2 linked regions of the Ilumatobacter coccineus YM16-304 genome follow. Each later gene encodes a partner of the first gene's protein in a complex. Links are inferred from orthologs where the notes say so. Each region holds a gene or a part of one and is shown on either strand. Other genes may lie near its edges.

Evidence for each region.
Region 2: the proteins of secY (region 1) and secA are in contact, whole or in part, in a crystal structure (PDB 3DIN), measured with the Thermotoga maritima proteins. The link is inferred for Ilumatobacter coccineus YM16-304 from one-to-one orthologs. Residues at the interface, in WP_004081795.1 of Thermotoga maritima: Glu108, Gly109, Glu110, Glu111, Ala236, Glu237, Arg238, Arg239, Ile240, Thr241, Ile242, Gln243, Tyr244, Ala245, Arg246, Arg247, Val248, Thr249, Gly250, Arg251, Arg252, Val253, Tyr254, Gly256, Ala257, Ser258, Thr259, Tyr260, Leu261, Pro262; in WP_004082002.1 of Thermotoga maritima: Glu261, Ala262, Arg263, Lys300, Ala301, Arg302, Thr303, Ile304, Ile305, Leu323, Tyr324, Asp325, Pro326, Val329, Ser330, Tyr333, Ile336, Lys340, Phe345, Val349, Glu363, Phe364, Tyr374, Ser375, Gly376, Gly377, Glu393, Ile395, Thr482, Ser483.

The regions. Positions count from the first base shown.
Region 1 is NC_020520.1:940,672-946,726, reverse strand. What follows is about bases 984-3,976. They hold secY (preprotein translocase subunit SecY), read right to left. Parts: upstream 3,144-3,976; coding sequence 1,824-3,143; downstream 984-1,823. Other genes in these bases: rplO (50S ribosomal protein L15), read right to left, coding at 3,463-3,975; YM304_RS04255 (adenylate kinase), read right to left, coding at 1,139-1,804; YM304_RS04260 (thiol-disulfide oxidoreductase DCC family protein), read right to left, coding at 984-1,142. Also shown: YM304_RS04265 (SDR family NAD(P)-dependent oxidoreductase), read left to right, coding at 1-687; more of YM304_RS04260, read right to left, coding at 702-983; rpmD (50S ribosomal protein L30), read right to left, coding at 3,977-4,162; rpsE (30S ribosomal protein S5), read right to left, coding at 4,162-4,782; rplR (50S ribosomal protein L18), read right to left, coding at 4,782-5,150; rplF (50S ribosomal protein L6), read right to left, coding at 5,154-5,696; rpsH (30S ribosomal protein S8), read right to left, coding at 5,703-6,055. UniProt on the Escherichia coli protein: The central subunit of the protein translocation channel SecYEG. Consists of two halves formed by TMs 1-5 and 6-10.
Region 2 is NC_020520.1:3,142,042-3,148,516, reverse strand. The notes cover bases 1,318-4,730. They hold secA (preprotein translocase subunit SecA), read left to right. Parts: upstream 1,318-1,659; coding sequence 1,660-4,530; downstream 4,531-4,730. Other genes in these bases: prfB (peptide chain release factor 2), read left to right, coding at 4,698-4,730; YM304_RS22670 (sensor histidine kinase), read left to right, coding at 1,318-1,624. Also shown: YM304_RS14230 (response regulator transcription factor), read left to right, coding at 1-404; more of YM304_RS22670, read left to right, coding at 401-1,317; more of prfB, read left to right, coding at 4,731-5,807; cell division ATP-binding protein FtsE, read left to right, coding at 5,933-6,475. UniProt on the Escherichia coli protein: Required for protein export, interacts with the SecYEG preprotein conducting channel.

The sequences.
Region 1 (6,055 bases):
ATCGTGCGCCAACTCGATGCCGGGGGTGCTCGTGTGGCGCTCGTCGCCCGGAGTGCCGACAAGCTCGAGGCGATCGCCGCCGAGCTCACCAACGACCCACTGGTGCTCGCCACCGATCTCTCCGACCCGGCGTCCGTCGAGCAGATCAGCACCGCGGTGCTCGACGCGTTCGGCGGCCTCGACATCCTCGTCAACAACGCTGCGGTCGAACGCAACGAGCCCGCGCACCGCGCCACGGCCGAAGCGATCGACGAGACGCTCTTCGTCAACCTGCGTCAGCCGTTCCTGCTGAGCAGCGCGTTCGCCAAGTCGTTGTTCGCCTCGCAAGGGGCCATCGTCAACATCTCGTCGATCGCGTCGACCGGTGCCGGTGGCACGCAAGGTGCGTACGCAGCATCCAAGGGCGGGCTGAACACACTCACGAAGAACCTCGCGAACGAATGGGCGAACAAGGGTGTGCGCGTCAATGGAGTAGCGCCCGGGCTGGTCGACACCGAGATGTGGGAGTCGACGTTCGAACGTCTCGGTGAGGACGCGGTCCGCAGCACGTTCACCAAGGGTGTGCCGATGCAGCGGTGGGGCACCGCCGACGAGATCGCCGACGTGGCGTGCTTCCTCGCGTCCGACAAGGCGAGCTACGTGACCGGACAGACCATCAAGGTCGACGGCGGTCGCACCAACCTCTGACGGCGCCCGCCGGTTCAGGCGGGGTCGCACTCGCCGTCGTGCTCGGAGCACCACGGCGACATGCCCGGCAACCGATGGCGGTTGCGGGCGATGAGTTCGTACAAGCGGTCGAGGAGCCACGGCACGCCGGGCACCTTCCAGGGCAGCAGCGGCAGCTTCGAGTTCCACGCCACGGCGGTGTAGAGGGCAACCGCTCGGGCTCCGCCCACGGCCACGCCCTCGGGCGTGACGGTCCAGGCTGCGGCGTCGGTCTGTTGCTCTGTGAGGCCGGTGAGGTCGCGTGTGCCGGCGGTCTGGCCGGCTCTGACCTCGACACGGTCGTGACGGTCGAGCTTGCGCAGCCAGCCGACCGAGCGGGTACAAAACCCGCAGTGACCGTCGAACACCAGCGTCGCGGTGCCGGGCACCGAGCTCGGGAGGCTCCCGTAGTCGGTGCGGCTCGGCGTGCTGGTCACCGGTTGTTCTCGACGGCCTTCACGAGGCGGTCGAAGACGGAGTCGGGGTGCCCGACGCCGTTGACGACGGCGAGACGGTTCGCGTCGCCGTAGTGCTTGATGAGCGGGAACGTCTGCTCTTCGTAGAGATCGAGGCGGCGGTTGACCGACTCGGGCGTGTCGTCGTCACGTTGCAGCACGTCGCCACCGCACACGTCGCAGATCCACGGTTCGGGGTCGTTGCCGCCCGACGAGGTGTAGTTGGTTCCGCAGTCTCGGCAGACGCGACGTGACGAGATGCGTTCGAGCACGATCTCGCGGGGCACGTTGAGGTCGAGGACGACGTCGATCGGGCGGCCGAGCTCGTCGGTGATCTGGTCGAGGGCGATGGCCTGCTCGATCGTGCGGGGGAATCCGTCGAGGATGTAGCCCCGCGTGTCGGCGTCGGCGGCCTTCAACCGGTCACGGACGATGCCGATCATGATGTCGTCGGACACGAGTCCGCCGGCATCCATGACCTCTTTGGCCTTGATGCCGAGCGGCGTGCCTTCGCGCACGGCTGCGCGCAGCATGTCTCCGGTGGAGATGTGCGGTACGACGAAGTGCCGACTCAGCCGCACACACTGTGTGCCTTTGCCAGCACCCTGTCGCCCGAGGATGATGAGGCGGGCGCCCGGGATCATAGGAGTCGATCTCCCGCCGCTATGAGAGGAAGCCCTCGTAGTTGCGGAGGGTCAGCTGGCTGTCGATCTGACGCATCAGCTCGAGGGCGACACCCACCGAGATGAGCACCGACGTGCCAGCGAATCCGAACGTCGAGACGTCGGCGGCGAGCAGGAGGATGTAGGGCAGGATCGCGATGATCGCGATGAACACCGCGCCCGGCAGGGTGATGCGGTTGACGGCCTTGCCGAGGTACTTCTCGGTCTGCGGTCCGGGACGGATACCGGGGATGAAGCCACCCTGGCGGCGCAGCTGGTCGGCCTGGCGAACCGGGTCGAAAGCGATCGAGTTGTAGAAGTAGGCGAACGCCACGATCATCAGGGCGAAGAGCGTGATGTAGACCACGTTCGACGGGTTGACGATGTACTCGTCGACGAGGCTGGCCACGTCGCCGCGCCATCCTTCGCCCGAGCCGAGCACGTTCGACAGGATCACCGGCAGGAGCAGGATCGAGCTGGCGAAGATGATCGGGATGATGCCGGCCTGGTTGACCTTGAGCGGGATGTAGGTGTTCTGGCCGCCCATCATGCGGCGTCCGACGACACGCTTTGCGAACTGCACCGGGATGCGTCGCTGGCCGAGTTCGACGAAGACGACGGCGACGATGATCGCCAGGGTCAAGATGATCATCGCGACGAACCAGAAGGTCTTGTTCAGTTGCAGAATGCCCCAGAAGCCGCCGGGCAGCGAGGCCACGACCGATGCGAAGATGATCATCGACATGCCGTTGCCGATGCCGCGCTGCGAGATCATCTCACCGAGCCACATCAGCACGGCGGTACCGGCGACGAGCGTGGGGATGATGAGGTAGGCACGGGGCCACAGGCCGTCGGGCAGGAGGACGACGCTGGGCACGTTGCCCGAGCCGAAGAACGCCTGGCCGTTGCCGGTGCCGAAGATGAACGTGAGGCCGGTGGCCTGCAGGGTGGCGAGGCCGATGGTGACGTAGCGGGTGTACTGCGTGATCTTGCGTTGCCCGACGGCGCCTTCCTGCTGGAGCTGTTCGAGCTTGGGGATCACCACGCCGAGGACCTGCATGATGATGCTGGCGGTGATGTACGGCATGATGCCGAGCGCGAAGATCGAGAACGACTCGAATGCGCCACCGGAGAACAGGTTCAGGAAGCCGAGTGCGCCCTGCTGGTCGGCCGAGGCACGGAGCTGCTCGATGGCGAACGGGTCGACACCGGGCACGCGAATGGCGACGCCGATGCGGTACACGGTGACCATCGCGACGACGAACAACAACTTGTTGCGAAGGTCGCTGATCTTGAACACGTTCAGCAGATTGGAAAGCATCAAAGTCCTCTGAATTCCCACGTGGTGGGGTCGAAATATGTGCTGCACTCGGTGCCGCAGACCGGCCCGAGGCTACCAGCGAGACCGGCTCGATTCCCAGCGCCGGCAGCCAGCCGGCCTGAGCAACCGGCCGGTTGTCGGAGCCGAATCGTCAACTCCGAAAACGAACGGTGGCCCGCACCAACGGTGCGGGCCACCGATCAGAATCAGATCACTGATTCGGGATCATGGTTTCGTCTCGCAAGGAAACCGGCGACGAAGTTGACTGGTCGTCAATGAGTCGCTCGGCTGACGCAGCGAGACGGAAAGCTGGCCCGAATCAGCGGTTCATGAATTGGTTGCCGGCGGAGGCCGGGCGTCCGGCCTTGCCCTCTTCCTTGAACGGAAGGGTGATCATGGTGATCGAACCGCCGGCGGCCTCGATGGCTTCCTTGGCCGACGCCGACGCGGCGTGGGCGCTGACGTTGACCTTGGTGGTGATCTCGCCACGGGCGAGGATCTTCACGAAGGCGCCCTTGCGGACGACGCCGTTGGCCACGAGTGCATCGATGTCGATGTCGCCGGAGCCGAGCTTCTCGGCCAGGTCGGACAGCGTGTGCAGGTTGACTGCCTGGTACTCGACGCGGAACGGGTTCTTGAAGCCGCGAAGCTTCGGAACACGCTGCTTGAGCGGCATCTGGCCACCTTCGAAACCGCGTGCGACGGTGTTGCGTGCGCGCTGTCCCTTGGTACCACGGCCGGCGGTCTTGCCGCCCTTGCCGCCGGTACCGCGACCGACGCGCTTGCGGCTGCGAGTTGCGCCCGCTGCGGGCTTGAGGTCATGGACCTTCATGTCAGCTCTCCTCTTCCGACACTTCGATCAGGTGCGGGACCCGGGCGATCATGCCGCGGATCTCGGGGCGATCGGGAAGTGTGTTGGTCTGGCCGATCTTGCCGATGCCGAGCGCACGGAGGGTTCCGCGGTGCTTGGGCTTCGTGCCGATCGCCGACTTGATCTGGGTGACGGTGATGTCGGCCATCACGTGGTCCCTTCGGTTGCGTCAGCAGCTGCGGCCGCTGGCTTCTTGTTGCTCTCGTTGTACGCGTCGAGCAGGCCCTTGGGCACGAACTCTTCCGGAGCGAGGCCTCGACGAGCGGCGACCAGGTCGGGACGCTGCAGCGACTTGAGGCCCTGCACGGTGGCGCGGGCGACGTTGATGTGGTTGGCCGAGCCGAGCGACTTGCAGAGCACGTCGTGCACGCCGGCCTCTTCGAGGATCACACGAGCAGCGCCACCGGCGATGACGCCGGTACCTTGCGATGCCGGCTTGATCATCACGCGTCCGCCACCGGTGCGTCCGAGGACTTCGTGGATGACGGTGCCACCGGCCATCGGCACGGTGAACAGGTTGCGGCGGGCTTCTTCGGTGCCCTTCTGGATCGCCAAGGGAACTTCCTTGGCCTTGCCGTAGCCGAGGCCGACGCGGCCGTTGCCGTCACCGATCACCACGAGTGCGGTGAAGGAGAAGCGACGACCGCCCTTGACGACCTTGGCGACACGGTTGATCGTGATGACGCGTGACTCACGCAGGCCATCGGGATCGGGTGCGCGCTCGCGGCCGCCATCGCGACCTCCACGGTTGTTGTCTCCGAATGCCATCAGAACTCCAGTCCTGCGTCACGTGCAGCAGACGCCACGGCAGCGATGCGACCGTGGTAGGCGAATCCACCTCGGTCGAACACGACCTGGGTGACACCGGCAGCCTTCGTGCGCTCGGCGACGAGCTGACCGATCTTGGTTGCGGCATCGACGGATGCGGTCGAACCCGCACCACGGATGTCGGCTTCGGTGGTCGAGGCGGCGGCGATGGTGACACCGTCGTCGTCGTTGATCACCTGCACCGAGAGGTGCTTGTTCGAACGGAACACCGCGAGGCGGGGTCGCGTGGCGGTGCCGTAGATCTTCTTGCGGACACGACGGTGACGACGGATCCGGCCACTGCGGCGGGCTTGTGCAATCTTGGTCATGAGCTACTTCTTTCCTGCCTTGCCGGCCTTGCGGATGATCCGCTCGCCGGCGTAGCGAACGCCCTTGCCCTTGTACGGCTCGGGCTTGCGCAGGCTGCGGATGTTCGCCGCCACCTGGCCAACCACTTCGTTGTCGATGCCGGTCACGATCACCGACGTCTGCTGCGGCACTTCGAAGACGATGCCTTCGGGCGCCTCGACGTCGATCGTGTGGCTGTAACCGAGGTTCATGCGGAGCTTGTTGGGGCCCTGCTGCTCGGCACGGTAACCGACGCCGTGGATCTCGAGTTCCTTGCGGAACCCTTCGGTCACGCCGCGGACCATGTTGTTGACGAGGCTGCGGGTCAAGCCGTGCATCGCCTTCGTCTTGTTCTGCTCGTCGGGACGGGTGACGGTGAGGGTGTCACCTTCCTGCGAGATGCTGATGTTGCCCGGAATGACACGCTCGAGCGTGCCCTTGGGGCCCTTGACCGACACGCGACCGTTGGCGATGTTGACATCGACTCCGGCCGGGACGGTGATGGGTGCGTTTCCGATACGAGACATCTCAGATCACCAGACGTAACAGAGGACCTCGCCGCCCACCTTGCGCTTGCGCGCTTCGCGGTCGGACATGAGGCCGTTCGAGGTGGACAGGACAGCAACGCCGAGACCGTTGAGCACACGGGGCACAGCGTTCGACTTGCGGTAGACGCGAAGACCGGGCGTCGAGATACGGCGGATGCCGGAAATCGTGCGCTCGCGCTCTTCGGAGTACTTCATCTTGATGGTGAGCACCTCACCGACGCCACGGGGCGAGGGAGCGGTCTCGAAACCTTCGATGTAGCCCTCGGCCTGGAGCACCGCAGCGAGTGCGACCTTCTGCTTGGAGGAGGGCATCTTGACCTCGTCGTGCATCGCGGTGT
Region 2 (6,475 bases), 2.2 Mb from region 1 along the record:
TCGATGCCGGGACCGGTCGACGGGGCTACGTGTTGAAGGATCGGATCGACGAGATCGATCGCCTGGCCGATGCCGTCCGTTCGGTGCACAGCGGTGGATCGTTCGTCGACGACGCCGTGGTCGATGCGCTCGTTCGCAGCCGCACCCGGATGGTCGATTCGCCGCTCGATCTGTTGTCGGAGCGTGAACGTGATGTGCTGGCCGAGATGGCGACGGGTGCCACCAATGCGATCATCGCCGATCGGCTGCACGTGAGCCAGCACGCCGTCGAGAAACACTCGAACTCGATCTTCTCCAAGCTCGGGCTCGCCGAGGATCGCGAGGTCAATCGGAGAGTGAAGGCGGTGTTGCTCTTCCTCGCCGGTGATGCCGCCGAGGTGCCGGGAGTTCGGTCGAGTCGGTGACCGACGTCAGCGCCGGCCGGCTGCGATGGATCCTCGTCGCCGACGGTCTCCTCGCGATCGTGGCCGGGGCCTTCACGGTGGCGATGTCGCTCACGGTCGCCCGTATCGGGTGGCTGTTTGCCGTCGGGTGTTTCGTCGCTGCGATCGGCGGCGTGATCCTCTGCGGTCTGATCCCGCTGCGTCGCGGTCGGGTCGAGCGAGCGCTCTGGGTGCTGTCGGGTGCGAACTGGACGGTGTCGGTGGCCGCCGCCGCGATCGCCACATTCGCCTGGCCGCTGCTGATGGTGAGTGCCCTGTTCCCGAGCGTCGTGGCGGCGTCGTTCGCTCCCGTCGGGCGGCTGTGGCGATTCGTCGTGCCGTCGTTCGTCGTCGCCGTCACCGTCACCGCCGTCGGCACCCTGCAAGACGTCACCGGCCTCAGCGACGACGTCCCCGAATGGCTGCTCACGGCGATCCTCATCTGCACCGCACCGGGCTTCGGAGGCGTACTGGTGACGGTGGCGTTGCAACATCACAAGAACCTCACGCGAGCGTTGGAGGAAGAACGCCAGATGCGTCGAGCGCTCGACGTGCAGGCCGAGCAGTTGCGCGAGTCGAGGCAGCGTGTGGTGGCCGCGACCGACCGTGCTCGTCGTCGGATCGAACAGGACCTGCACGATGGAGCGCAGTCGCGGCTGGTCGGCATCAACCTGCAGTTGGCTGCGGCGAAGTCGAAGCTGGTCGACGCCCCCGACGACGTGCGCTCGGCACTCGACGACATCAGCCGCGAGGTTCGTCACGCACACACCGAGCTCCGTGACCTGGCGCACGGGCTGTATCCGACCGTGCTCACCCAGCACGGTCTCGTCGCCGCGGTCGAAGCCGCCGCCGACCGAGTCGACGCTCCGGTCAAGCTCGACCTGCACCGAGTCGGCAGAGTCGCTCCCGACGTCGAAGCAGCGGTCTACTTCTGCATTCTCGAAGCGCTGCAGAACGCGTCGCGCCACGCGTCGGCGAGTCGTGTCGACGTGCGCCTCGAACGTGATCACCGTTCGATCACGTTCACGGTGGTCGACGACGGACTCGGCTTCGATCCGTCGGTGGCGGGCGGCCACGGGCTGACCAACCTGCGCGACCGTCTCGGAGCGATGGGCGGCACGGTCGAGATCGAGTCGACGAAGCGGGTCGGCACACGAATCGTGGGCACGATCCCGGCTGCTGCCAGCCACGACGTGCCCTGAGTTGCTCCGCACCCCCCGGTAGCATGTGAAGTCGCATGGGAATTCTGGACCGCATCCTCCGAGCTGGTGAAGGCAAGAAACTCAAGGCGTTGCAGGGCATCGTTCCCGAAGTCAACGCTCTCGAGGCCGACATGAAAGCCTTGTCCGACGTCGAGCTGCAGGGCAAGACGGCCGAGTTCCGCCAACGCCTCGCCAACGGTGCCGACCTCGACGACCTGCTGGTCGAGTCGTTCGCCGTCACTCGTGAGGCCGCCGTGCGCGTCCTCGGGCAGCGTCACTTCGACGTCCAGCTCATGGGTGGCGCCGCGCTCCACTTCGGTTGGGTCGCCGAGATGAAGACGGGTGAGGGCAAGACCCTCACCTCGACCGCCCCCGTGTATCTCAACGCGCTCGCCGAGAAGGGCGTGCACCTGGTCACGGTCAACGACTACCTGGCCCGCTATCAGTCCGAGCTCATGGGTCGCATCTACCGCTTCATGGGGATGGACGTCGGCCTGATCATCGCCGGGCACAAGAGCCGCCCCGACGAGAAGCGCAAGAGCTACATGGCCGACGTCACGTACGGCACCAACAACGAGCTCGGCTTCGACTACCTGCGCGACAACATGGCGCCGTCAAAAGACGCCAAGGTCCAGCAGCGCGGTCAGAACTTCTGCATCGTCGACGAAGTCGACTCGATCCTCATCGACGAAGCGCGTACCCCGCTCATCATCTCTGGTCGTGTGGCCGACGCCGCGAAGCTCTACTACCGCTTCGCCTCGATCGTGCGCAGCCTCAAGCGCGACGTCGACTACGAGTTCGAAGAAGACAAGCGCGTCGTCGTGCCGACCGAAGAGGGCATCGAGAAGGTCGAAGCCGCGCTCGGCGTCGACAACCTCTACGACAACGTGCAGGCCAACCTCGTGCACCAGTTCACCGTGGCGCTCAAGGCCAAGGAGCTCTACAAGCGCGACAAGGACTACATCGTCCAGGGCGGCGAAGTGAAGATCGTCGACGAGTTCACCGGCCGTGTGCTCGAAGGCCGCCGGTGGTCCGAAGGCATCCACCAGGCGGTCGAAGCCAAGGAAGGCGTGAAGATCAAAGAGGAGAACCAGACCCTCGCCACGATCACGCTGCAGAACTACTACCGCCTCTACGACAAGCTCGCCGGCATGACCGGTACGGCTGCCACCGAGGCTGCCGAGCTCATGAGCACCTACGAGCTCGGTGTGGTGCCGATCCCCACCAACAAGCCGGTCATCCGCGTCGACGAACCCGACCTGATCTACAAGACCGAAGAAGCGAAGTTCAACTCGATCATCGACGACATCGAAGAGCGCCACGAGCGTGGCCAGCCGGTGCTCGTCGGTACCGCCAGCGTCGGACGCTCCGAGCTGCTCGGACGACTCCTCGAACAGCGGGGCATCCCGCGCGAGGTGCTCAACGCCAAGCAGCACACCCGTGAAGCCGAGATCGTGTCGCAGGCAGGTCGCCTCGGCGCCATCACCGTGGCCACCAACATGGCGGGTCGTGGTGTCGACATCCTCCTCGGCGGCAACCCCGAAGGGCTCGCCCGCCGTGACGTGCTGAAGGAAGGCTTCGACGAGGGGCTGCTCGTCGACGAGTTCGAGTTGCCGGTGCCGATCGAGCAGATGCCCGAGGAGTTCCAGGAAGACCGCAAGAAGGCCCTCGCTCGCTACAACGAACTGCTCGCCGAACACTCCGAGACCTGCAAGGCCGACGGCGAGAAGGTGCGCGAGCTCGGGGGCCTGTACGTCGTCGGTTCCGAGCGTCACGACAGCCGCCGTATCGACAACCAGCTGCGTGGTCGCGCCGGTCGTCAGGGCGACCCGGGCGAGTCGCGTTTCTTCCTGAGCCTCGAAGACGACCTGATGCGACTGTTCGCCACGGGTGCCCTCAACTACGTCATGGGTCGGGCACTGCCTGACGACGAAGCGATCGAAGCGAAGATGGTCACCAAGGCCATCGAGCGGGCGCAGACCACCGTCGAGACCAAGAACGCCGAGATCCGCAAGAACGTCCTCAAGTACGACGAGGTGATGAACGAGCAGCGCAAGGTCATCTACAAGCGCCGCGATCAGATCCTCGACGGCGAAGACCTTCGTTCGGCCGGCATGGAGTACCTCGCCGACGCGGTCGACGCGTTGATCTCCACGCACTGTGCGTCGGTCGCCGACGACGAATGGGACCTCGACGGGTTGGTCAAGGAGCTGCGTCTCTACTGGCCGAACTCCATCACCGAGGAGCAGCTGCGCGACACCGCCGACACCGACGAGATCTACGACATCGTCATGGCCGACGCCGTTCGTCACTACGAAGCGCGTGAAGCCGAGCTCGGCGAAGACGTGCTGCGCCAGGTCGAGCGCCAGGTGATGCTGCGCATCATCGATCAGCGCTGGCGCGAGCATCTCGAAGAGATGGACTACCTGCAGAGCGGTATCAACCTGCGGGCCATGGGTCAGAAGGATCCGCTCGTCGAGTGGCAGCGCGAGGGCTTCGAGATGTTCGGCGGCATGATGACCGGCATCGCGCAGGACTTCGTGAAGTACGTGATGCACGTGCAGGTGGTCCAGAACGCGGCCGGCCAGCCCACGTCGTCCGACGGGCAGAAGGCCGTCATCGACGATCCGGCCGACACCAACAAAGACGGTGTGATCGACGCGGCCGACGGTCCGGTCGTGTCGAACCTGCAGACCAGCAGCTCCGACGACGTCGAGCGCAACGGGTTCGCGTCGGCGGCCAGCGCATCGGTGGCGAGCGGCGAACTCCCGCCCGAGGCGGCACCGCCGGCGCAGTCGACGAAGCAGGAGACGGTCGTCAAAGACGCCTTCGACAAGACCCCGCGCAACGCGCCGTGCCCGTGTGGCAGCGGCAAGAAGTTCAAGAACTGCCACGGCGAATCCTGACCCACCCTGTTTTGCCCCGCAGATCCGTCATCGGTGACGGTTTCGCGGGGCAAAACCAGGCTCGCCCGGGTGCCGGATCGTTTTGCCCCGGGGATCGGTCATTTGTGACGGTTTCGCGGGGCAAAACCCTGCGGGGTGAGGGGCGCCGGTAACCTCGACACGCCCCTATGCGTGACTTCACAGCAGACATCCGCGACGTGCAACGTCGGCTCGACGAAGCCGAGTCGTACCTGTCGATCGCCGACAACCGCGAACGGTTCGCCGTGCTCGAAGCCGAGATCGCCGACCCTGCGCTCTGGGACGACCAGAACCGAGCCAAGAAGCTCAACGGCGAATACGCCAACCTCAAAGACGACCTCGAGACCTTCGACTCGCTTGCGACGCAGATCCAGGATGTCGAAGTGCTGCACGAACTCGCCCGGGAAGAGGACGACGAGTCGCAAGAACCCGAGATCGAGAACTCGATCAAGGCGGTCAGCGACAAGCTCGACTCGCTCGAGCTGCGCAGTCTCTTCACCGGCGAACACGACGACGCCGACTGCATCGTCCAGATCAACGCCAAAGACGGTGGCGTCGACGCACAGGACTTCTCCGAGATGTTGCTGCGCATGTACGAGAAGTGGTGCGAGCGGCGCGGGTTCACGATCAGCCTCAACGGTGTGAGCGAAGGCCAGGAAGCCGGCATCATGTCGGCCGAGGTCACGATCCAGGGCCGCTACGCCTACGGGCTCATGTCGGCCGAGCGCGGCACGCACCGCCTCGTGCGCATCAGCCCGTTCGACAACCAGGGCCGCCGCCAGACCTCGTTCGCGGCGGTGCAGGTGTGGCCGCTGCTCGAAGACGTCGACGTCGAGATCGACGAATCCGACATCGAGATGCAGGTGTTTCGCGCGTCGGGAGCCGGTGGTCAGCACATCAACAAGACCTCGTCGGCGGTGCGCTACATCCACCATCCGACCGGTCTCGTAGCGAGCTCGCAGGAAGAACGCAGCCAACTCCAGAACCGTGAGCGGGCGATGGGTCGACTCAAGTCGATGATCGCTGCCAAGGCGGAGGAAGACCGTCAGGCCGAACTCGACGCGATCGCCGGGAAGCAGGCGCAGGTCGGTTGGGGCAGTCAGATCCGGTCGTACGTGATGCAGCCGTACCAGATGGTCAAAGACCTGCGCACCGAGATCGAGACCGCCAACGTGAGCGCCGTGTTCGACGGAGACATCGACCAGTTCATCGAAGGGTTCCTGCAGAACAAGCGGGCCCACGCCGACGACGAAGACTGAGTGTCGTCGCCCTCGGCCGGTCACCATGCTCCGGCGCCGGTAACACGCGTCACGTCGGGGTGCCACGTTTGGGTGACCGCTGAGCGGTACTGTTTTCCAGCCTCGGCAATGGGGCGGACTTCACCATGATTCGACTCGAAAACGTCACCAAGAGCTACTCCTCCGATGTCATCGCGTTGAAAGACGCCAGCTTCGATGTCGCCAAGGGAGAGTTCGTGTTCCTCGTCGGCCCCTCGGGTTCCGGCAAGAGCACACTGCTGCGGATGCTCAACCGTCAGGAGCGTCCCGAACGTGGGGCGGTCTGGGTGGCGGGCCGCAACATCGTCGACCTGCCCGGCGGCCGCGTGCCGCTGCTGCGACGAAACATCGGCAACATCTTCCAGGACTACAAGCTCCTGCTCGAGAAGAACGTGTTCGAGAACGTCGCCTTCGCTCAGGAGGTGATCGGTCGGCCGAAGCACGTCATCAAGCAGCAGGTGCCCGCCGTGCTCGACCTCGTCGGCCTCGCAGGCAAGGAAGAGCGACTTCCGAACCAACTCTCGGGTGGTGAGCAGCAGCGTGTGTCGATCGCTCGCGCGTTCGTCAACCGGCCCCTGATCCTCCTCGCCGACGAGCCGACCGGCAACCTCGACCCGGCCACCGGTGAAGGCATCATGCGACTGCTCGAC